DNA from 4 places in the Citrobacter sp. U14242 genome. Region 3 is predicted to be linked to each of the others. Evidence: predicted binding sites of a transcription regulator. Region 3 holds the regulator's gene; each other region holds the start of a gene.
What was found. The regulator CRP, encoded in region 3, controls carbon source genes, mostly activating them, when cyclic AMP is high. The targets are predictions, from matches to a motif close to ATGTGANNNNNNTCACAT.

Region 1 (5,403 bases), on a different contig from region 3:
TGTTCCGATGGTGCCGAAGGCCGGACTCGAACCGGCACGTATTTCTACGGTTGATTTTGAATCAACTGCGTCTACCGATTTCGCCACTCCGGCACGGAAGGGATGCGGAAAACGTTGTGGATTATACCTGTCGTGCGCCACCATGCAAGCGCCAGCATGTGTCTGGCGCGCTAAGTGTTGAAAATTTCAGCATTACGTTACGTGCCTGCAATCACCATCACGGTTTAGCTCACGCTACAACCGTCTTAATCCCCCCTCCTGCGAAGCGTCCCGTTTCTCCATGCTCTACACTTCCAGTTCAACACCACACTGAGGGAAACACGATGTCGATGATAAAAAGCTACGCCGCAAAAGCGGCGGGCAGCGAACTTGAACTCTATGAATACGATGCGGGCGAGCTTAAGCCGGAAGATGTCGAGGTACAGGTCGATTACTGCGGTATCTGCCATTCCGATTTGTCGATGATCGACAACGAATGGGGATTCTCTCAGTATCCGCTGGTTGCCGGGCATGAGGTGATTGGCCGTGTGGCGGCGCTCGGCAGTGCGGCACAGAATAAAGGTCTGAAGGTCGGTCAGCGCGTTGGGATTGGCTGGACGGCGCGCAGCTGTGGACACTGCGATGCCTGTATCAGCGGCAATCAGATTAACTGTCTGGAAGGATCCGTTCCCACTATTCTCAATCGCGGCGGCTTTGCCGAGAAGCTGCGGGCCGACTGGCAGTGGGTGATCCCGCTGCCGGAAAGCAACGATCTGGCGGCGGCCGGCCCATTACTGTGCGGCGGTATCACGGTGTTCAAACCGCTGCTGATGCACCATATCACCGCCACCAGCCGCGTCGGGGTGATCGGCATCGGTGGCCTGGGGCATATCGCCATTAAGTTATTACACGCGATGGGTTGTGAAGTGACCGCGTTCAGCTCCAATCCATCGAAAGAACAGGAAGTGCTGGCGATGGGGGCGGATAAGGTGGTCAACAGCCGCGATCCGGATGCACTAAAAGCGCTGGCGGGCCAGTTCGATCTCATTATCAATACGGTTAACGTCGATCTCGACTGGCAGCCCTATTTTGAAGCGCTGGCCTACGGCGGTAACTTCCATACCGTCGGCGCGGTGCTGAAGCCGCTGCCGGTACCGGCATTTACCTTAATTGCCGGCGATCGCAGCATCTCCGGTTCGGCAACCGGTACGCCGTTCGAACTGCGCAAGCTGATGAAGTTTGCCGGGCGCAGCAAGGTGTCGCCCACCACCGAGCTGTACCCAATGTCGCAAATTAATGACGCTATCCAGCACGTGCGTGACGGCAAAGCCCGCTACCGCGTGGTGCTGAAAGCCGACTTCTGATACCGGGCTCAGTCCCGCAAGGGGCTGGGCCTATTGCCCGTTACGAAACGCGAGAACCGCCTGGCGGCACTGTTCCGTCACATGCTCGATGTCATGGTTCACATCGATGCGGGCAATATCGCGTTCATCTTCCTGCGGGCACTCCAGCGCATCGAACTGGCTTTTGAGTAATCCCACCGGCATAAAATGTCCTGCCCGACGCTGCATGCGTGCCAGAATGGTCTCGTAGTCGCCATCCAGCCACAGGAAATGCACATTCGGACTGCCCTGACGCAATATATCGCGGTACTGTTTTTTTAATGACGAGCAGACAATAAACCCGGTCTCATTCTTTTTATATAAACTGTATGAGGCGTCATTTAATCTTTCCAACCAGGGAAGCCGGTCTTCATCGGTTAATGGAATGCCTTCAGACATTTTATCAATATTTTTAGCGGGATGGAGATCGTCACCATCAATGAATTTAGCCGACAATACAGCGGCAATTTTACTGCCAATTAAAGATTTACCGCTACCTGAAACGCCCATCAAAATATAACTTTCCCCGGCCATCGAAAAAACTCCAGATTCAAATTTCATGGCGCGATACTACGCCTTCCAGATTGGGAATTTCACGCTTTTTCAGCGCCGCTGATGAGAATTACAAGGCGCATCACGTTATGCGTAACATTGTAGTGTAACAATTTTCCAGCGTGATCTACATCACAAATAATAACACTCAAAACCGTTTAAATGCTGCCGAGGTTACTACCTGACCAGTGAGGCATTTATGCAAGTCAAAACCCAATCCTGCGTTGTCGCGGGTAAGAAAACTGTTGCCATTACCGACCAAAATATTGAATGGAATAATAAAGGAACACTGGTACAAATTACCCGCGGGGGAATTTGCGGTTCCGATTTACATTATTATCAGGAAGGAAAAGTTGGTAATTTTACCGTTAAAGCACCGATGATTTTAGGCCATGAAGTTATTGGTAAAGTGGTGCATAGCGATTCAAAAGAATTACATGAAGGTCAGTCGGTGGCGATTAATCCGTCGAAACCCTGCGGCCACTGTAAATACTGTTTGCAGCACGAAGAAAACCAGTGCACAGAAATGCGCTTTTTTGGCAGCGCCATGTATTTTCCCCACGTTGACGGCGGCTTTACTCAGTTTAAAACCGTTGATACCGCGCAGTGTATCCCCTACCCGCAGCAGGCCGATGAAAAAGTCATGGCCTTTGCCGAACCGCTGGCGGTAGCGATCCACGCCGCGCATGAAGCGGGCGATCTGCAGGGCAAACGCGTATTTATCTCCGGCGTGGGGCCTATTGGCTGCCTGATCGTCAGCGCGGTGAAAACGCTCGGCGCGGCAGAGATTGTCTGTGCTGATATCAGCCCGCGCTCGCTGTCGCTTGCCCAGCAGATGGGTGCCGACACGCTGATTAACCCGCAGCAGGACTCGCTCGATGAGTGGAAAAAAGAGAAAGGCTATTTCGACGTCAGCTTTGAAGTCTCTGGTCATCCGTCCTCAATCACCACCTGTCTGGAAGTGACCCGTGCAAAAGGCGTGATGGTGCAGGTTGGCATGGGCGGCGCGGTGCCGGACTTCCCGATGATGATGCTGATCGGCAAAGAAATCACCCTCAAAGGCTCATTCCGCTTTACCACCGAGTTCAACACCGCAGTGTCGTGGCTGGCGAATAACGTTATCGATCCGCTGCCGCTACTCAGCGCCGAATATCCGTTTACCGAGCTTGAACAGGCGCTGATCTTCGCCGGGGATAAAACCCAGGCGGCGAAAGTCCAGCTCGTTTTTGCAGAAACAAAATAAGGAATAACATGATGAACGATCTTTTTTCACTGGACGGCAAAAACATTCTGATCACCGGTTCGGCTCAGGGTATTGGTTATTTACTGGCGACCGGGTTGGGCAAATATGGCGCGCAGATTATCGTCAATGATATTACGCCAGAACGTGCGGAGGCTGCCGTCGCCAAACTGCAGCAGGAAGGGATCCGCGCAGTTGCCGCGCCTTTCAATGTTACGCAGAAACAGGATATCGATGCCGCCATCGACCATATCGAAAAAGACATTGGCCAAATTGATGTGCTGGTAAATAACGCCGGTATTCAGCGCCGCCATCCGTTTACCGAGTTCCCGGAACAGGACTGGAACGATGTAATTGCGGTTAACCAGACGGCGGTGTTCCTGGTCTCGCAGGCGGTAACCCGTCGCATGGTGGAACGCCAGGCCGGGAAGGTTATCAATATCTGCTCGATGCAGAGCGAACTGGGGCGCGACACCATTACGCCGTACGCCGCTTCAAAAGGCGCGGTGAAAATGCTCACCCGTGGAATGTGCGTAGAACTGGCACGCCACAATATTCAGGTGAACGGTATCGCGCCAGGCTACTTCAAAACTGAGATGACCAAAGCGCTGGTTGAAGATGAAGCCTTCACCTCCTGGTTGTGCAAACGTACACCAGCCGCGCGCTGGGGCGATCCACAGGAGCTGATTGGCGCGGCGGTCTTCCTCTCTTCCAAAGCATCCGATTTTGTTAACGGGCACCTGCTGTTTGTCGATGGCGGCATGCTGGTCGCCGTCTGATACAGCACAACGCAACATCACGCAGCGCCCAGGCGCTGCCTTACTGGCACCCTCCCCTAAATAATTCGAGTTGCAGGAAGGCGGCAAGTGAATGAACCCGATGAGCTTACTTGAGTAAGTGATTCGGGTGAGTGAGCGCAGCCAACACACCTGCAACTTGAAGTATGACGGGGATATAAGAGAAACGATTATGCCATTAATAATAATTGCGGCAGGCGTCGCGCTGCTTCTGGTCCTGATGATTGGCTTTAAAGTTAACGGCTTTATTGCCCTGGTACTGGTTGCGGCGGTCGTCGGTTTTGCCGAAGGGATGGATGCACAGGCCGTTTTACACTCTATACAAAATGGGATCGGCGGGACGCTCGGCGGGCTGGCGATGATCCTCGGGTTCGGCGCGATGCTCGGTAAGCTGATTTCCGATACCGGCGCGGCTCAGCGCATCGCCACCACGCTGATTGGCACGTTCGGTAAGAAACGTGTGCAATGGGCGCTGGTGATCACCGGTCTGGTGGTGGGTCTGGCGATGTTCTTCGAAGTCGGTTTTGTTCTGCTACTGCCGCTGGTGTTTACGGTGGTGGCCTCTTCCGGTCTGCCGCTGTTGTATGTCGGCGTGCCGATGGTCGCAGCGCTGTCCGTGACCCACTGTTTTCTGCCGCCGCATCCGGGGCCGACCGCGATTGCCACTATTTTCGAGGCCAATCTCGGTACCACCCTGCTGTACGGCTTTATTATTACTATCCCGACGGTGATTGTTGCCGGGCCGCTGTTTTCTAAGCTGCTAACCCGCTTTGAGAAAGCGCCGCCGGAAGGGTTATTCAACCCGCACCTGTTCACCGAAGAAGAGATGCCGTCGTTCTGGAACAGTATCTTTGCGGCAGTTATCCCGGTCATACTGATGGCGGTAGCGGCGGTGTGTGAGATTACGCTGCCGAAGACCAACAGCGTGCGGGTGTTCTTTGAGTTTATCGGTAACCCTGCAGTCGCGTTGTTTATCGCTATCGTGCTCGCCATTTTTACCCTTGGTCGACGTAACGGACGTACGATCGAGCAAATTATGGATATCATTGGCGACTCTATCGGCGCAATTGCGATGATTGTGTTTATCATCGCCGGGGGCGGTGCGTTTAAGCAGGTTCTGGTCGACAGTGGCGTGGGGCAATATATCTCGCACCTGATGACCGGCACGTCGCTCTCTCCGCTGCTGATGTGCTGGACGGTCGCCGCGTTGCTGCGCATCGCGCTCGGTTCTGCGACCGTCGCGGCGATCACCACCGCAGGCGTGGTGCTGCCGATTATTAACGTCACCCATGCTGACCCGGCGCTGATGGTGCTGGCAACCGGTGCGGGTAGCGTGATTGCTTCCCACGTTAACGATCCGGGATTCTGGCTGTTTAAAGGCTATTTTAATCTCAGCGTGGGCGAAACGTTGCGTACCTGGACGGTGATGGAAACGCTGATTTCCATTATGGGT
Region 2 (5,403 bases), on a different contig from region 3:
CGCAAACGCTAATATAAAGGCAATATTGTTAACGATAAAACACTAAATAAACAACCATACCTAATGATAAACATCCGCACCCGGCATAAACCAGCACATAGGACCAAAATTGCAAAGGCTCTTGAGAGCGATAAGCGTAAACCGGTTCGCGCGCATTCTTCTTAATTTTATCTACGGCCCCGGAGCGCCATCCTTTCCAGGCTTCACGGAAACAAAAGAGGGGAATGAGCAAAAAGGCCAATACCACGAAGAGAGTTTGTACATCCATGCTTATTTTCCTTGTTTCTTTTGTAATTCGAGTAATTGTTCCGGAGTGACTGCCGGATATCCCTGAGCATCATCAGGTACCTGATGCATGGTCGGGATGGGCACCAGCGGACCTAAAAAACGTGGCTCGCGTTTAAAAAGGTAGAGATCGGCCAGCGCACCAAAGCGAGCGCCAAATTCGCGCACCCGCACGGTAAGCATATCTTTTGGCGAGGGTACCGCATAGCACTGAGCCTGAATGCCCATATGTAGCGCAATAAACAACGCGCGCTCACAGTGGAATCGCTGAGTAATGATGATGAAATCGTTGGTATCGAATACTTTGCGGGTGCGTACAATTGAATCAAGCGTACGGAACCCGGCGTAATCAAGCACGATGTCAGCGGGATCGACGCCCGCGGCAATCAGGTCTTTACGCATCGTCATCGGTTCGTTATAGCTTTGCTGCGCGTTGTCGCCGCTAAGTAGCAGATAGTTTACTTTGCCGCTGTTATACGCATTTAATGCGCCCTGAATGCGGTAGCGGTAATACTGATTGATGACGCCGGTACGGTAGTATTTTGCTGTGCCCAGGACAACGCCAACCTGCCGGTAAGGGAGATCCTGTAATTCGTCATAGATATAGGGGGCCGTCTTCCAGCTCATCCATCTGTCGAGTCCAAGCACTGTCAACAGCAGCAAGCCTGCCAGGACTAACAAGCTGTAAAACACGCGCTTTAACATGCAGAAAACTCGATAATTGGATGGAATTTCAATCAGGCTACTGTACCCAACGACGGAGCGCAAGAAACAGCAGTCTGATTGAGGGGATTTTAGTCACTGTTGCCCGATGGCGCAGGGATTATCGGACCAACATACTGTACGGTTGGCTTGTAGGCCCGGTAAGTGCAACGCCACCGGGCGTCACGACTTAACCGAGTAGTACGCGTTCGATATTATCGCAGCCCAGCGCGTTCAGGGTGGCAGACGTCGCATCCCACTGGATAAGCGCCGCATCCGCTTTTTCTGCCAGCACCGCACGTTGAATGTCCGGATAGTCGTAACCGTTCAGACTCAACAGGTTTAATGCGCCCTGCAACGGTGGCAGCGTTGGGTTGAAGGCGGCGTTTTCAGCATAACTGCCGCTGAAAATCTGACCATCTTTACACTCCAGCGCCACGCCGCTCGGGGAGTTGCTGTAGGGCATATGGCATCTGTTTGCTGCGGCAATCGCCGCCTGGGTGAGCGCATCGCCTTGCAGCGCGAAGCCGTGATCCTGGTCGTCCATCAACAGCGTCTTGATGTCGAGATCTTTTGGCCCAAAAGCGTCCGGCAGATAGTCGCGTAGTGCGTGTGGTTCACGCCCTGGCAGGTGAATACGTAAATCCAGTCCGCTGTTCAGCTCATTCATAAACTGACGGCAGTGTCCGCAAGGGGTGTAGTTGACGGTAATCGCGGCGAGTCCTTTTTCGCCACGTAACCAGGCATGGCTGATCGCGCTCTGCTCGGCGTGAACGGTTTGCTGCATTGTTGCACCAAGAAACTCCATGTTCCCACCGAAATACCAGGTTCCGCTGATACCTCGTGAGATTGCGCCAACGTTGAAGTTGGACAGCGGGGTGCGTGCGCAGGCCGCAGCTAAAGGCAGCAGAGCGAATGCCAGCGCGTCTTCGTCCAGTCCCGATTCGCGTTTAAGCAAAGATACCTGCTCAGCCGTCAGCATGGCCGGGAAATGTTCATCCGCCAGAATAGGGGCCAGGGCTGATTGCAAGTTATCCGCGAGTTGGGCAAAAGCAGTTTGAAAACGTGGATGCATGGCGTTGCCTCATAACAATGTAATGGAACCGTAGTTTACGGGCCTGACAGGGCTTTATATGTGATCCAAATCTCATTGTGTATGCAACTTATGAAACTTAAATGAAAAATGTGCAACGCATCGCAAATAAACAGCTTAAAAATGCAAATTAGCCTACCACTGCCAGGATAACCGGGAACAGGAAGGGGGCAACCAATGAGGTGATAATCCCGCAAATCACCAGCGCCAGTGAGCTAAATGCCCCTTCCTGGTAGTCCAGTTCAGCACAGCGAGCCGTGCCCAGGGCGTGTGAAGCCGTCCCCATTGCCAGTCCACGTGCTGCTTTAGTGCGAATGCGCATTGCATTCAGCAGGGTATGGCCAAATACGGCACCGAGGATACCGACAAAAATGACGCACACTGCGCTGATTGCTGGAATACCACCAATACTCCCTCCCACAGCCATCGCGATAGGTGTGGTTACCGATTTAGGCATAATAGAGGCGGCAATCTCCGGTGAAGCGCCCATCAGCAAGGCAATGGACGTGCCCGTGACCATGGCCACGACACTGCCGGCAAAACAGATTGCGATAATGGATTTCCAGCGGGCACGGATTTGGTGCAGCTGTTCATATAACGGATAAGCCAGAGCGACGACAGCCGGTTGCAATAAATCGTTCAGCACCTCGCTGCCTTTGAAGTAGTGATCGTAGGGGATACCGGTCAGCATCAAAAAGGGAATAATCACCACCATCGCCACGAGCAGCGGATTCAGCAACGGCAGTTTAAATCGCGCTGCCAGCTTACGTGCAGCAAAAAATACCGCCAGGGTGAGGGGTAATGACCACCAGATATACGACATCATTGTTTAGACCCTTTTTGACCAACGATTTTGCGTTCGCCGTGAACAATGTGCGAGCTCCAACTCACTACCAGGAATACGACCAGCGTACTGATGGTGCAGGACACCACGACCGGACCAAATTGTGCGCGTAGCAAGTCAAAGTACTGCATGATCCCCACGCCAATCGGGACAAACAGCAGGGCCATGTAACGTATCAGTACGTAGCAACCCGGGTTTACCCATTTTGCCGGTAAGATCTGTAATGCCAGTAATACAAACAGAATCAGCATGCCGATAATGCTGCCCGGAATCGTTATCGGCAGCAGTGATGCAAGAAAAATACCTGCATAGAGGCAGGCATAAATGAGGACGAACGCGCGTAAATATTGCCAGATAATGTTCAGTGACTTGCTCATAATTGAAACCCTTGACGAGACTGATTCATCATACAATTAAACTTTAAAACGTGCTACCGATCACATCATGAATTCTAAGCATAGTGGAAATAGATATCAGGAACATCAGGCAATGCCCCCAATCAGCATAACCAAACCTGTGCCCGGCGCTGAGACGCTTTAATCTCCTGCATAGAGACGTTACCATAGCGCCTCTCTTTTTTGCGGGTAACAATATGCGTGTTTTACTGGCGCCGATGGAAGGCGTGCTCGACTCACTGGTGCGCGAGTTGCTGACTGAAGTGAATGATTATGATCTCTGTATCACCGAATTTGTTCGCGTGGTGGATCAACTGCTGCCGGTAAAAGTCTTTCACCGCATTTGCCCAGAGCTGCTTAACGCCAGCCGCACAACATCCGGTACACCGGTGCGTATACAACTGCTGGGGCAGTATCCACAGTGGCTGGCAGAAAATGCAGCCCGCGCGGTTGAGCTGGGTTCGTATGGCGTCGATCTAAACTGTGGCTGCCCGTCGAAGCTGGTAAATGGCAGCGGCGGTGGCGCAACTTTACTGAAGGACCCTGAACTGATTTACCGTGGCGCTAAGGCCATGCGTGACGCGGTTCCGGCCCATTTACCGGTGACGGTAAAAGTGCGTCTGGGCTGGGACAGCAGTGACAGGCAGTTCGAAATCGCTGATGCCGTCCAGCAGGCCGGTGCCAGCGAGTTGGTGGTGCACGGTCGAACTAAAGAGCAAGGTTATAAGGCCGAGCACATTAACTGGCAGGCTATTGGCGAGATTCGTCAGCGTCTCAATATCCCGGTTATCGCGAATGGAGAGATCTGGGACTGGCAAAGCGCACAGGACTGTATGGCCATCAGTGGATGCGACGCCGTCATGATAGGGCGCGGTGCACTTAATATCCCGAATTTGAGTCGCGTGGTGAAATATAACGAACCGCGTATGCCGTGGCCTGAGGTTGTGACATTATTGCAAAAATATACCCGACTGGAAAAACAGGGTGATACCGGGCTGTATCATGTGGCGCGTATCAAACAGTGGCTGGGATATCTTCGTAAAGAATATGTTGAAGCGACAGAACTGTTTCAGAAAATTAGGGCGTTGAATAATTCACCGGATATTGCACGCGCGATTCAGGCCATCACAAGTGCTGCCTGATTTATTGCCGGATGGCGGCGTAACCGCCTTATCCGGCCTACGGAGCGGACGCGTAATTCGTAGACCGGATAAGCGCAGCGCCATCAGGATTACACAGGCTTACGTACGCTGATAAACAATCCCATCCGCGGGTGTCATGCTGCGCGCCCTGGATAACATCCTCTGTGAAATATCCAGCGTGGCATATCCGGCAAAGAATGTCGGGTCATCATAGATATTTTGTGACATTACGCCTCCATTTATAATTCAATGGAATTATTTTGACAGAATCATTTGCTATGTATATGTTTCTTAATAATGTGGTTTTATTTCAAAAGATGTATTGCCACGCGTAACTAAAAAAGATAATGCGGTAAGTCGTACTCTCTGTGCATCTTTTCTTACCTGTATATTCCCATGAATCGTAACTCTGTTCTTGTTGCAACAGCATGTTTGCCGCTGCTTATTTGGGTGGTCGGTTGTGCTCCTATGCATGACAATCGTCAATCGCTGTCACAGCAGACGCCCGCTATGAACGTTGACTCCGCGTTGCCTGCGGCATTAAAAAATGGTTGGCCGGATAGCCAATGGTGGAAGGCGTATCACGATCCACAGCTGAATGCGTTGATTGACAGCACACTCAAGAATTCTCCAGACATGCAGGTAGCAGAACAGCGCATTCAACTGGCAGAAGCGCAGGCTAAAGCGGTTAAGGCGCAGGATGGTCCAGAGGTTGATTTTTCCGCAGATGTTGAACGTCAAAGAATGTCGGCAGAAGGTTTAATGGGACCGTTTGCCATTACCGATCCTGCGGCAGGCACTACCGGGCCGTGGTACACCAATGGAACCTTTGGTTTAACTGCAGGCTGGAACCTGGATCTGTGGGGTAAAAACCGGGCTGAAGTGGCGGCGCGTATTGGTGAGGTGAAAGCACGGGAGGCTGAACGTGAGCAAACTCGCCAG
Region 3 (5,403 bases):
GAAAATTGATCAGCAGTTTGATATTTTCAGCGATATTCGCGGCATGGGGCTGCTGATTGGCGCTGAATTGAAGCCGCAATTTAAAGGTCGTGCGCGTGATTTCCTCTACGCTGCTGCTCACGAAGGGGTGATGGTGCTGAATGCCGGGCCGGACGTGATGCGTTTTGCGCCGTCGCTGGTGGTAGAGCAGGCTGATATCGATGAAGGGATGCAGCGCTTCGCGCAGGCGGTCGAGAAAGTGGTGGGTTGATCGCCTGTTTGCCGGATAAGGCGCTTGTGCCGCCATCCGGCAAACCTCTTAACCTTTCATATCCCGCAGCCGCCTGCTAAGCCAGATACCGTGGTGCGGTCGCTGGCGCCAGGCAACAGAAGAGATGGTGTGCATGGTATTAAGATGCCCCAGTATTCGTTGTAGATGCTGCTCAAGCGTACTTAATGGGCCGTGTGAGAGCATCTCTGGTGATTCGAGAATATTCACATCACCTGAACTTCCCGGCCCGTCATATTCCAGCCGCTGTTGACAGCGCTGGAGCGCAATTTCGCAGGATTCCAGATATCGCTGCGCCAGATCCGGCGTCAACATCGTGTGCTCTCTTGCCAGGGTAGTCATTGCATTGATGTGCTCGACGATGAACTGGCTGTGTGTAACCCACAGTTTCATATCTGCCAGATAGTGCGAGTTAAACCCGGGTTCCTGCATGGCCTGGTTTAATGAGTTAAACAGCGTGTTTTGCGCCTGGTTGACCCGCATGCGCTGATACGCCAACGGTGTGGCTTGCGGATCGTTGCTGAGGATTAGGCGGATGGCTTCTTGATCTGCTCCTAGTGCATCGTGAGCGTTCTTACGTAGTAAACCACTCTGCCATTGCGGCCACAGCCAGAGCGTACCGCCAAAGGCGATCAAACAGCCGATCACGGTGTCGACAAATCGGGGCACGATAAACTGTTCCCCGTTCAACGTCAGTAACTGCAGGGTATATACCGCCGTGACCGTAAAGCCCACGGTGGCCCAGCCATAGTTTTTGCGGATGATCAGATAGCTCACCAGGGTTATCAGCAGCATAGCTGCCAGCGTGAAGCCCTCAGGAATATGAAAGTGCAACGTAACACCCGCAATCACCAGTCCGACAAGCGTGCCCACCGAGCGGTGTAAAATACGCACCCGGGTTGCGCCGTAGCCATTCTGAGTGACGAACAGTATCGTCATCAGGATCCAGTAAGGTTTTGGCAGGTGTAAAGCGCTACCCATCAGGCTGGCGATACTCAACATGACGCTGATGCGTCCGGCGTTACGCAGCGCCGGAGATTTCAACGACAAATAGTTTTTCAGTGCCGGAATTAACGGTAATCGACGCTGTTTATCAGCCATCAAATCCCGGGCATATAGTGGGCGTTGGGTACGCAGCACACGGGCAATGCGGCTGAAATGCCAGTAGCAAAATTGTCCCACCGGATTATCCGGGTGCTGCCGGGCAATCTTCTCCAGGGTGCCTATCTGCTTTTCCATCGAAAAACGCGTTGGCAAGCGGTGGTACAAAATGTCATCAGCCAGTACGCGCAGGCGTTCGGCAACGGTGCGAGCGTTCCAGCGAATCACCTGTTCAGCATGACTGCGTTCAACAAGCTTCTGCACTTCTTCGGGTTGATGCAGGCTGACGGAAATATGTTCCTGTAAATCCAACGCTTCCTGGAAAACACGTAGCAAGCGTTTGTATTCATTATTGTGATGTGCCGACAGCATGTGCATTTGCTGGTAGCACTGGGTAATCAGATCCACGGCTTTTTGTTGACGGACCAGCAGGGGCGGTAGTGCTTTTTCGGGATCGGTATGCTGGGTCAACATGCTGTATTTGGCCTCACAGTAATCGGCTAATTCGCGGTACAACAAACTGAGTGATTCGCGCAGCGGTTGTTCACGCCACATCCAGAACCAGAACCAGTTAAACAGGCCGTACCATACTGTCCCCAACGCGTAGATCAGCAGTGGTTCCCAGACGGGCATGTTCCCGGCCAGACTCAGTGTGAAAATCGCCGCGATCAGTGAGGCGGGCAGAAGTCGTGCATGCAACGGGCTTAGCTCGGCGGTCACACCGAGAATCAGCGTCAGGCCGGTGAGGATCAGCGGCAGCGGTATCGTTTGTGCCAGCAGTAACTGCATGATCAGGCTGCAGCCGGCAAACAGCGAGGCGCCAATAACTAAGCGTTTGAAAAAGCGCTTATGCGGGGTATCAAGACCGGCAATGTTGCAGCAGGCGGGGACGAGGGAGAAAAGCAGTCCCAAATGAAGCTGACCAATGATAAGACCGACAGCCACAGGTAAACATAGCACCAGCGTCTGTCGTAGTGCGTAGTTGATCTCGGGGTGATAAATCAGTCTTCGCCACATCGGAGCAAACAAAAATGGCGCATTACTGCGTAACACGCCATGTCGATGGGATTAACGCGTGCCGTAGACGACGATGGTCTTACCATGCGCGGAGATCAGGTTCTGATCTTCCAGCATCTTCAGGATACGACCAACGGTTTCACGGGAACAGCCAACGATCTGGCCAATTTCCTGACGGGTGATTTTAATCTGCATGCCGTCCGGGTGGGTCATCGCGTCAGGCTGTTTCGCCAGGTTCAGCAGAGTCTGGGCGATACGACCGGTTACGTCGAGGAAGGCAAGGTTGCCCACTTTTTCAGACGTTACCTGCAGACGACGAGCCATCTGAGAAGACAGGCGCATCAGAATATCCGGGTTAACCTGGATTAATTGACGAAATTTTTTGTATGAAATTTCAGCGACTTCACATGCGGTTTTGGCTCGTACCCAGGCGCTACGTTCCTGGCCTTCTTCAAACAGGCCTAGTTCACCAATGAAATCGCCCTGATTCAGATAAGAAAGGATCATTTCTTTCCCTTCTTCATCTTTGATCAGCACTGCCACTGAGCCTTTAACGATGTAATACAACGTTTCCGCTTTTTCACCCTGGTGAATCAGCGTGCTCTTCGATGGGTACTTATGAATATGGCAATGAGACAAGAACCATTCGAGAGTCGGGTCTGTTTGCGGTTTGCCAAGCACCATGCGCGGTTATCCTCTGTTATAAGCTGTCTCCAGAGCCAGAAAACGACGCTGCCTCTGGGGTTGCAAAAATATGCTTCCCGCTACCTGGGAAAGGGGCTGCTAAAAAGTGAACTGCAGCCTGTAATGTGATGTCCTCTGCATACCTGCAGTACGCCAATGTATTACTGTAGCGTCCTGACTGTTTTAGCATAGCTTTCGCCGTGTGTCTCCTGGTGTCTCGCTTCAGCATGACGCAGGTCGCCTTCCGTTGCGAGAATTGTTATGTACGCGTAATCTGTCAGGAAAATTGAAACATTGGAGTTACGAAATATGCAAGCGCGTGTAAAGTGGGTTGAGGGGTTAACCTTCCTCGGTGAGTCCGCCTCAGGCCACCAAATTTTGATGGACGGTAACTCTGGTGATAAAGCGCCGAGCCCGATGGAGATGGTATTAATGGCGGCAGGGGGGTGTAGCGCCATTGATGTCGTGTCGATCCTGCAAAAGGGTCGCCAGGATGTCACCAACTGCGAAGTGAAGCTCACCTCTGAGCGTCGTGAAGAAGCACCGCGTCTGTTTACCCACATCAATCTGCATTTCATCGTGACGGGGCGCGACCTGAAAGATGCCTCTGTGTCTCGGGCGGTTGATCTTTCTGCTGAGAAATATTGCTCCGTGGCGTTGATGCTGGAAAAAGCGGTGAATATCACCCATTCCTATGAAGTGATTGCTGCTTCGTGATGCCATGCCTGATGGCGTTACACTTATCAGGCCTACAGGATATAAACGTGTAGGCCGGATAAAGCATCAGCCGCCATTCGGCAAAAGAACACATTACTCGATCTTCTTCCCTTCCATCAGCCTCTGCACCAATGGCAGCATGATCAGCTCCATCGCCAGCCCCATCTTGCCGCCTGGCACGACTAACGTATTAATATGGGAAATGAATGAACCCTGAAGCATAGCCAGCAGCCAGGGATAATCGATGCCTTCCAGATTACGAAAATGAATCACTACAAAGCTCTCATCCAGCGACGGAATACTCTTTGCCGCAAAGGGGTTGGAGGTGTCGACGGTGGGCACACGCTGAAAGTTAATATGCGTGCGGGAAAACTGCGGCGTAATGTAATTGATATAATCGTCCATTGAGCGTACGACCGAGTCCATTACTGCCTCGCGGGAGTGACCGCGTTCGCTGGTATCGCGGGTGAGTTTCTGGATCCACTCCAGGTTCACTATAGGGACAACACCAACAAGCAGATCGACATGCCGCGCCACATTTTGTTGCGGGGTTACTACACCGCCGTGCAAGCCTTCATAGAACAGCACGTCCGTCGGTTCAGGCAGCGGCTGCCAGGGGGTAAATGTGCCCGGAACCTGATTCCACGGAACGGCTTCATCATACGTGTGCAGATATTTTCGTGACTGGCCTTTGCCCGACTGACCGTACTCGATGAAGGTGTGTTCCAGCAGGCTGAAATCGTTGGCTTCGGGGCCGAAGTAGCTGATGTGTCGTCCGGCGTCGCGCGCTTTGCGGATCGCCATATCCATTTCCGGGCGGGTATAACGATGAAAACTGTCACCTTCCACCTCGGCGGCACGCAGATTTAACTGTGCGAAAATTTTACGAAACGCGAGGCTGGTGGTGGTGGTCCCCGCGCCGCTGGATCCTGTTACCGCAATCACCGGATGTTTGGCAGACATAACAACTCCATAAATAGGTTGGTTTTTTATTATAGTCAGCCGTCGGCAGCGGATTACTTGTGAAGCTGTTTCCTCGGCATTATGTTGACCGTTTCATGCAGTTCGGACCATACCAGCACAGCTTCACCTGATTGTAACTGGCGTCTGACGTCGGCGACTTTTTGTTCGAGCGAGCGTTCATGTTCACCATAATCGGTGCCTTCGCGCAAGACAAAGCTTTCAATCAGGTTGTCCAGCGCTTCCGGGGAGATGTCTTGCCAGGGAATCATCATGATGATGCCTCCAGATATGTTGTCAGCCAGTCTGGAATACGGGATTCCAGCCACATCTCAGGGCGACGTAACGTGCCGCCAATAAATCCGACGTGTCCACCGTGCTCGGTGAGTTGATACTCCACCTGCGGGGGCAGATTCTCGGGTTGTGGGATGACATGGCTATCCATAAACGGATCGTCTTTGGCGTGGATAATCAGCGTCGGTTTGGCGATCCGATTCAACAGTGGCATGGCGCTGCACTGACGATAGTAATCTATAGCATCAGCAAAACCGTGGATTTTAGCCGTGATCAAATCGTCGAAATCGCGAATACGACGCAGGGATTTTAATTGCGCGAGGCTCACTGGCAGCGACCCCGGGTATGCTTCCAGTTTACGT
Region 4 (5,403 bases), on a different contig from region 3:
GCCGAAGAGTGTAAACAGGAATGCTATGACCTGTTTGTACAGGCCGCGTTGCAGGAAAAAGAGTGGGCAGATTATCTGTTCCGTGACGGCTCGATGATCGGCCTGAACAAAGATATTCTCTGCCAGTACGTTGAGTACATCACCAATATCCGTATGCAGGCTGTTGGTCTTGATCTGCCATTCCAGACACGCTCTAACCCGATCCCGTGGATCAATACCTGGCTGGTATCCGATAACGTCCAGGTTGCACCGCAGGAAGTGGAAGTCAGCTCTTATCTGGTCGGGCAGATCGATGCCGAAGTCGATACCGACGACCTGAGTAATTTCCAGCTCTGATGGGCCGCGTGACGCTGCGCATCTCTGGCACACAACTGCTGTGCCAGGATGAACATCCTTCCCTGCTGGCCGCGCTCGAATCGCACAACGTTGAAGTCGAGTATCAATGTCGTGAAGGTTACTGCGGCTCCTGTCGTACCCGTCTGGTGGCGGGTCAGGTTGACTGGATTGCAGAGCCCCTGGCCTTTATTCAGCCGGGTGAAATATTGCCCTGCTGTTGCCGGGCAAAGGGTGATATTGAAATAGAAATGTAGTTTTGTGGGATGGCGTTGTGCTTACCCGACCTACAAACACCATCGTTCGTAAGCCGGGTAAAGGTAGCCGTTCAGGCAGCGTTAGTGCTTATCGGTTAAAAACAGTACCGCTTTGTCGGGGAAGTCGGTGAACAGCCCGTCAACGCCCGCCTTGTTGTACAACACGTCATACAGCTGGTTTACATCTGTTGCATAATCCGGCAGCTGATCGGCACGAACAGTATATGGATGCACCACCATCTTGTTCTGGTGCGCGTCCTGTACCATACCCGTTAATGAGATATTGCCCTTACTGGACTTCTCATCAACCAGCATATGGTAGTCCGGCCCAATGCCATCCGCATACTCCGCCACCTGCTTCATGGCACCCGGTTTGAACATCCAGTCATAGTTGTAATTCACCCAACTGCCGTCTGGTTTTTTCTCCTGAGTTTCATTCCAGTCAGTGTACGCAATCAACTGCACCAGATTGAGATCCATCCCCATCTTCGGTTCCAGTTCATTTTTGATGCGTTTTAACTCCGCAACATCAAAGCACTGCAGATAGACATTATCTTGCTTACCGGTGTACCCGTACTTTTTCAGCACTTCCAGCGTCTTAGCGGCGATGTCCTTCCCTTCCTGGTGATGGAACCACGGCGCTTTCATTTCCGGGTAAATGCCGATGTTTTTGCCGGTTGAATGATTTAATCCCTGAACAAACTCGATCTCTTCTTCGAAAGTGTGCACACGGAAATCAGATTTACCCATCGGGAAACGCCCTGGATATGTCTGTACCTTTTTGCCATTTTCGATATCGAAACCTTCGGTAAATTTCAACGATTTGATCTCATCCAGCGTAAAGTCGATGGCATAGTAACGCCCATCTTTACGCGCACGATCCGGGAAGCGCTCAGCGACATCGGTGACGCGGTCCAGATAGTGGTCATGCAGGACGACCAGATGGTCATCCCTGGTCATCACCAAATCCTGCTCAAGATAATCCGCGCCCTGAGCATAGGCCATCGCTTTCGCGGGCAGCGTATGCTCCGGTAAATAACCGCTTGCCCCACGATGCGCAATCACGATTTTATCGGCGGCGACCGCCGCGCTGCTAACAACCATACCAGCCAGCATCAGCGCGACGCTGAGACTTTTCAATGTGGTTTTCATTAATTAGCCCCCGTTACGTTTCAGCAGCATTTCTTCGTGATGACGTTTTTCACCAATCATGACGACCACCAGCAGAATCACCGCCAGCACGCTACCGCCAATCATCACCATAAAGCCGCCGTCCCAGCCGAAGAAGTCAACGGTGTAGCCGACAATGGCGCTCGCCGCCACAGAACCGCCGAGATAACCGAACAGTCCGGTAAAGCCTGCCGCCGTGCCCGCCGCTTTTTTCGGTGCCAGTTCCAGCGCATGCAGACCGATCAACATTACCGGGCCGTAGATCAGGAAGCCGATGATAATCATACAAGCCATATCAACGTTCGGGTTCCCTGCCGGGTTCATCCAGTAAACGATGGTCGCGATAGTCACCAGCGTCATAAAGAACACACCGGTGGCACCACGGTTACCGCGGAAGACCTTATCCGACATCCAGCCGCACAGCAGCGTACCCGGAATACCGGCATACTCATACAGGAAGTAAGCCCAGGACGATTTATCCAGTGCAAAATGCTTCACTTCTTTCAGATAGGTCGGTGACCAGTCCAGGATGCCGTAACGCAGCAGATAGACGAACACGTTGGCGATAGCGATATACCACAACAGTTTGTTCGGCAGTACGTATTGCATGAAGATCTGCTTCGCAGTCAGCTCTTCTTCCGCTTTTTCGTTGTAATCATCCGGATAGTCGTTCTTGTACTCTTCGATAGGCGGCAGGCCACAGGACTGCGGCGTATCACGCATCATCGCAAAGGCGAACAGCGCAACAACTATCGCACCAAAGGCAGGCATGTACAGCGCAGCTTTCCAGTCGTTAAACCAGGCCATACCCAACAGGAACAGCAGCGGAGGCAGACCGCCACCCACGTTATGCGCACAGTTCCAGACGGAAACGATGCCGCCACGCTCTTTCTGCGACCACCAGTGCACCATGGTACGGCCACACGGCGGCCACCCCATCCCCTGGAACCAACCGCAGAGGAACAGCAGCACAAACATTACTGCAATGCTGGATGTCGCCCACGGCACGAAGCCCATGAACAGCATCACCGCAGCAGCCAGAATCAGGCCAGCTGGCAGGAAAACGCGCGGATTCGAGCGATCCGAGACGGACCCCATGATGAATTTCGAAAATCCGTATGCAATGGAGATACCGGACAACGCAAAGCCCAGATCGCCACGAGAGAAACCCTGCTCAACCAGGTATGGCATGGCCAGAGCAAAGTTCTTACGTACCAGATAGTACGCGGCATAACCGAAAAATATCCCCAGGAAAATCTGCCAGCGTAATCGACGATAAGTCGGATCGATCTCCGCTGCAGCTAAACGTGCTTTGTGTGGCGCAGGTTTAAAAATGCTCAACATATATAGTAGCCTCCGTGGCCGTCTTTCATTCGAAGGAAACACTGCAGATTGCCGCAACAACCCTACCGCTCCCAGTGTGGCCGCGATGTTAAGGAAACATTCAAGGCAATAATGTGAATTACAGCACAGATTGTTACACATTTATGACAAATGTTCATAAAAGCGCACGGAATCACGTTTCATTTTCGAATTATGAGCGATTATGCGCGAAATCAAACAATCCATGTTTTTTATGTGGCTAAATGATAAAAAACGAACTGTGAGGAAAAACAATGAAAACTCGCGACTCGCAAACAAGTGACGTGATTATCATTGGTGGAGGAGCAACAGGTGCAGGGATCGCACGCGACTGTGCCCTACGCGGATTGCGCGTCATCTTAGTAGAACGCCACGATATCGCGACAGGCGCAACGGGCCGTAACCACGGTCTGCTGCACAGCGGAGCACGTTACGCCGTTACTGATGCTGAATCTGCCCGCGAATGCATTAGCGAAAACCAAATTCTGAAACGTATCGCCCGCCATTGTGTTGAGCCGACGGACGGTCTGTTTATTACGCTGCCGGAAGATGAACTCTCTTTCCAGGCAACCTTTATTCGTGCCTGTGAAGACGCAGGCATCCGCGCAGAAGCGATTGATCCACAACAGGCGCGTATTATCGAACCCTCGGTAAACCCGCAACTGATTGGCGCAGTGAAAGTACCAGACGGTACCGTTGATCCTTTCCGCTTAACCGCCGCCAACATGCTGGATGCACGCGAACATGGCGCAGTCATCCTGACGGCCCATGAAGTGACGGGGCTGATTCGTGAAGGTGCGACTGTGTGCGGGGTGAACGTACGCAACCATCTGACGGGCGAGATGCAGTCTCTGCATGCGCCGGTGGTCGTAAATGCCGCCGGGATCTGGGGACAGCGCATTGCGGAATATGCCGATCTGAGCATCCGTATGTTCCCCGCGAAAGGTTCTCTGTTGATCATGGACCATCGCATAAACCAGCATGTTATCAACCGCTGCCGTAAGCCATCTGACGCCGATATTCTGGTCCCTGGCGATACCATTTCGCTGATCGGTACGACCTCACAGCACATTGATTACGACGATATCGACAGCAACCGCGTCACCGCAGAAGAGGTGGATATTCTGCTGCGTGAAGGTGAGAAGCTGGCGCCAGTTATGGCGAAAACTCGCATCCTGCGAGCTTACTCCGGTGTGCGTCCGCTGGTGGCCAGCGACGACGATCCGACCGGTCGTAACGTCAGCCGCGGTATTGTGTTATTCGATCACGCAACGCGCGACGGACTGGACGGATTTATCACCATTACCGGTGGTAAACTGATGACCTACCGCCTGATGGCGGAATGGGCCACCGATGCAGTGTGCCGAAAACTGGGCAATTCTCGCCCTTGTACGACCGCAGAAACTGCACTCCCAGGCTCGCAGGAATCGACCGAACACACGCTTAAACGCGTTATCTCTTTGCCAGCGCCACTGCGCGGCTCGGCGGTCTACCGCCATGGCGACCGCACCCCGGCATGGCTTAGCGAAGGCCGTCAGCACCGCAGCCTGGTCTGTGAATGTGAAGCTGTCACCGCAGGTGAAGTGCAATATGCCGTTGAAAATTTAACCGTCAACAGTTTGCTCGATTTACGTCGTCGCACCCGCGTCGGGATGGGGACGTGCCAGGGCGAATTGTGCGCCTGCCGCGCCGCAGGCTTGCTGCAACGTTTTAATGTCACCACCGCCGCACAATCTATCACCCAACTTTCAGAGTTTCTCAACGAACGCTGGAAAGGCGTGCAGCCTATCGCGTGGGGGGATGCACTGCGCGAAAGCGAATTCACCCGCTGGGTTTATCAGGGGTTATGCGGTCTGGAAAAGGAGCACCAGGATGAAATTTGATACCGTCATTATCGGCGGCGGTCTCGCCGGGCTGATGTGTGGCCTACAACTGCAAAAAAGCGGGTTGCGCTGCACGATTGTTACCCGCGGCCAAAGCGCTCTGCACTTTTCCTCCGGCTCACTGGATTTGCTCAGCAACCTGCCAGATGGTCAACCGGTAACCGACATTGAAGCGGGGCTGAATGCGCTGCGTACTCAAGCACCAGATCATCCTTATAGCACCCTCGGAACACAGACCGTACTGGCGCTGGCGCAGCAGGCACAGAATCTGTTGGAAGAGTGCGGAACACATTTGCACGGTAAGGTTCATCAGGCTCATCAACGTGTCACACCGTTGGGAACCCTGCGTTCAACCTGGCTTAGTTCAGCGGAAGTGCCGGTCTGGCCGTTATCAGCAC

Region 1: a site for CRP is predicted at 2,034-2,051, ahead of idnD (L-idonate 5-dehydrogenase). Genes of this name have one in related genera too.
Region 2: a site for CRP is predicted at 2,121-2,138, ahead of cdd (cytidine deaminase). Genes of this name have one in related genera too.
Region 4: a site for CRP is predicted at 3,216-3,233, ahead of glpT (glycerol-3-phosphate transporter). Genes of this name have one in related genera too.

What each region holds. Positions count from the first base shown of each region.
Region 1 is NZ_JBKGLW010000020.1:1,371-6,773, forward strand. It holds tRNA gene ACLJXE_RS23220 (tRNA-Leu) at 9-93, opposite strand; gene ACLJXE_RS23225 (NAD(P)-dependent alcohol dehydrogenase) at 324-1,343, shown strand; gene idnK (gluconokinase) at 1,374-1,895, opposite strand; gene idnD (L-idonate 5-dehydrogenase) at 2,113-3,156, shown strand; gene idnO (gluconate 5-dehydrogenase) at 3,168-3,932, shown strand; gene idnT (gnt-II system L-idonate transporter) at 4,123-5,403, shown strand, end outside.
Region 2 is NZ_JBKGLW010000001.1:457,568-462,970, forward strand. It holds gene ACLJXE_RS02070 (DUF2542 family protein) at 29-268, opposite strand; gene sanA (outer membrane permeability protein SanA) at 271-990, opposite strand; gene cdd (cytidine deaminase) at 1,178-2,062, opposite strand; gene ACLJXE_RS02085 (CidB/LrgB family autolysis modulator) at 2,211-2,906, opposite strand; gene ACLJXE_RS02090 (CidA/LrgA family protein) at 2,903-3,301, opposite strand; gene dusC (tRNA dihydrouridine(16) synthase DusC) at 3,517-4,461, shown strand; partial or broken gene ACLJXE_RS02100 (SAM-dependent methyltransferase) at 4,606-4,689, opposite strand; gene mdtQ (multidrug resistance outer membrane protein MdtQ) at 4,858-5,403, shown strand, end outside.
Region 3 is NZ_JBKGLW010000002.1:43,376-48,778, reverse strand. It holds gene ACLJXE_RS03005 (aspartate aminotransferase family protein) at 1-250, shown strand, start outside; gene ACLJXE_RS03000 (YccS/YhfK family putative transporter) at 299-2,386, opposite strand; gene crp (cAMP-activated global transcriptional regulator CRP) at 2,438-3,070, opposite strand; gene ACLJXE_RS02990 (OsmC family protein) at 3,380-3,787, shown strand; gene ACLJXE_RS02985 (phosphoribulokinase) at 3,881-4,750, opposite strand; gene ACLJXE_RS02980 (YheU family protein) at 4,804-5,022, opposite strand; partial or broken gene ACLJXE_RS02975 (hydrolase) at 5,019-5,403, opposite strand, start outside.
Region 4 is NZ_JBKGLW010000001.1:341,335-346,737, reverse strand. It holds gene nrdB (class Ia ribonucleoside-diphosphate reductase subunit beta) at 1-336, shown strand, start outside; gene yfaE (ferredoxin-like diferric-tyrosyl radical cofactor maintenance protein YfaE) at 336-590, shown strand; gene glpQ (glycerophosphodiester phosphodiesterase) at 672-1,742, opposite strand; gene glpT (glycerol-3-phosphate transporter) at 1,746-3,104, opposite strand; gene glpA (anaerobic glycerol-3-phosphate dehydrogenase subunit A) at 3,377-5,005, shown strand; gene glpB (glycerol-3-phosphate dehydrogenase subunit GlpB) at 4,995-5,403, shown strand, end outside.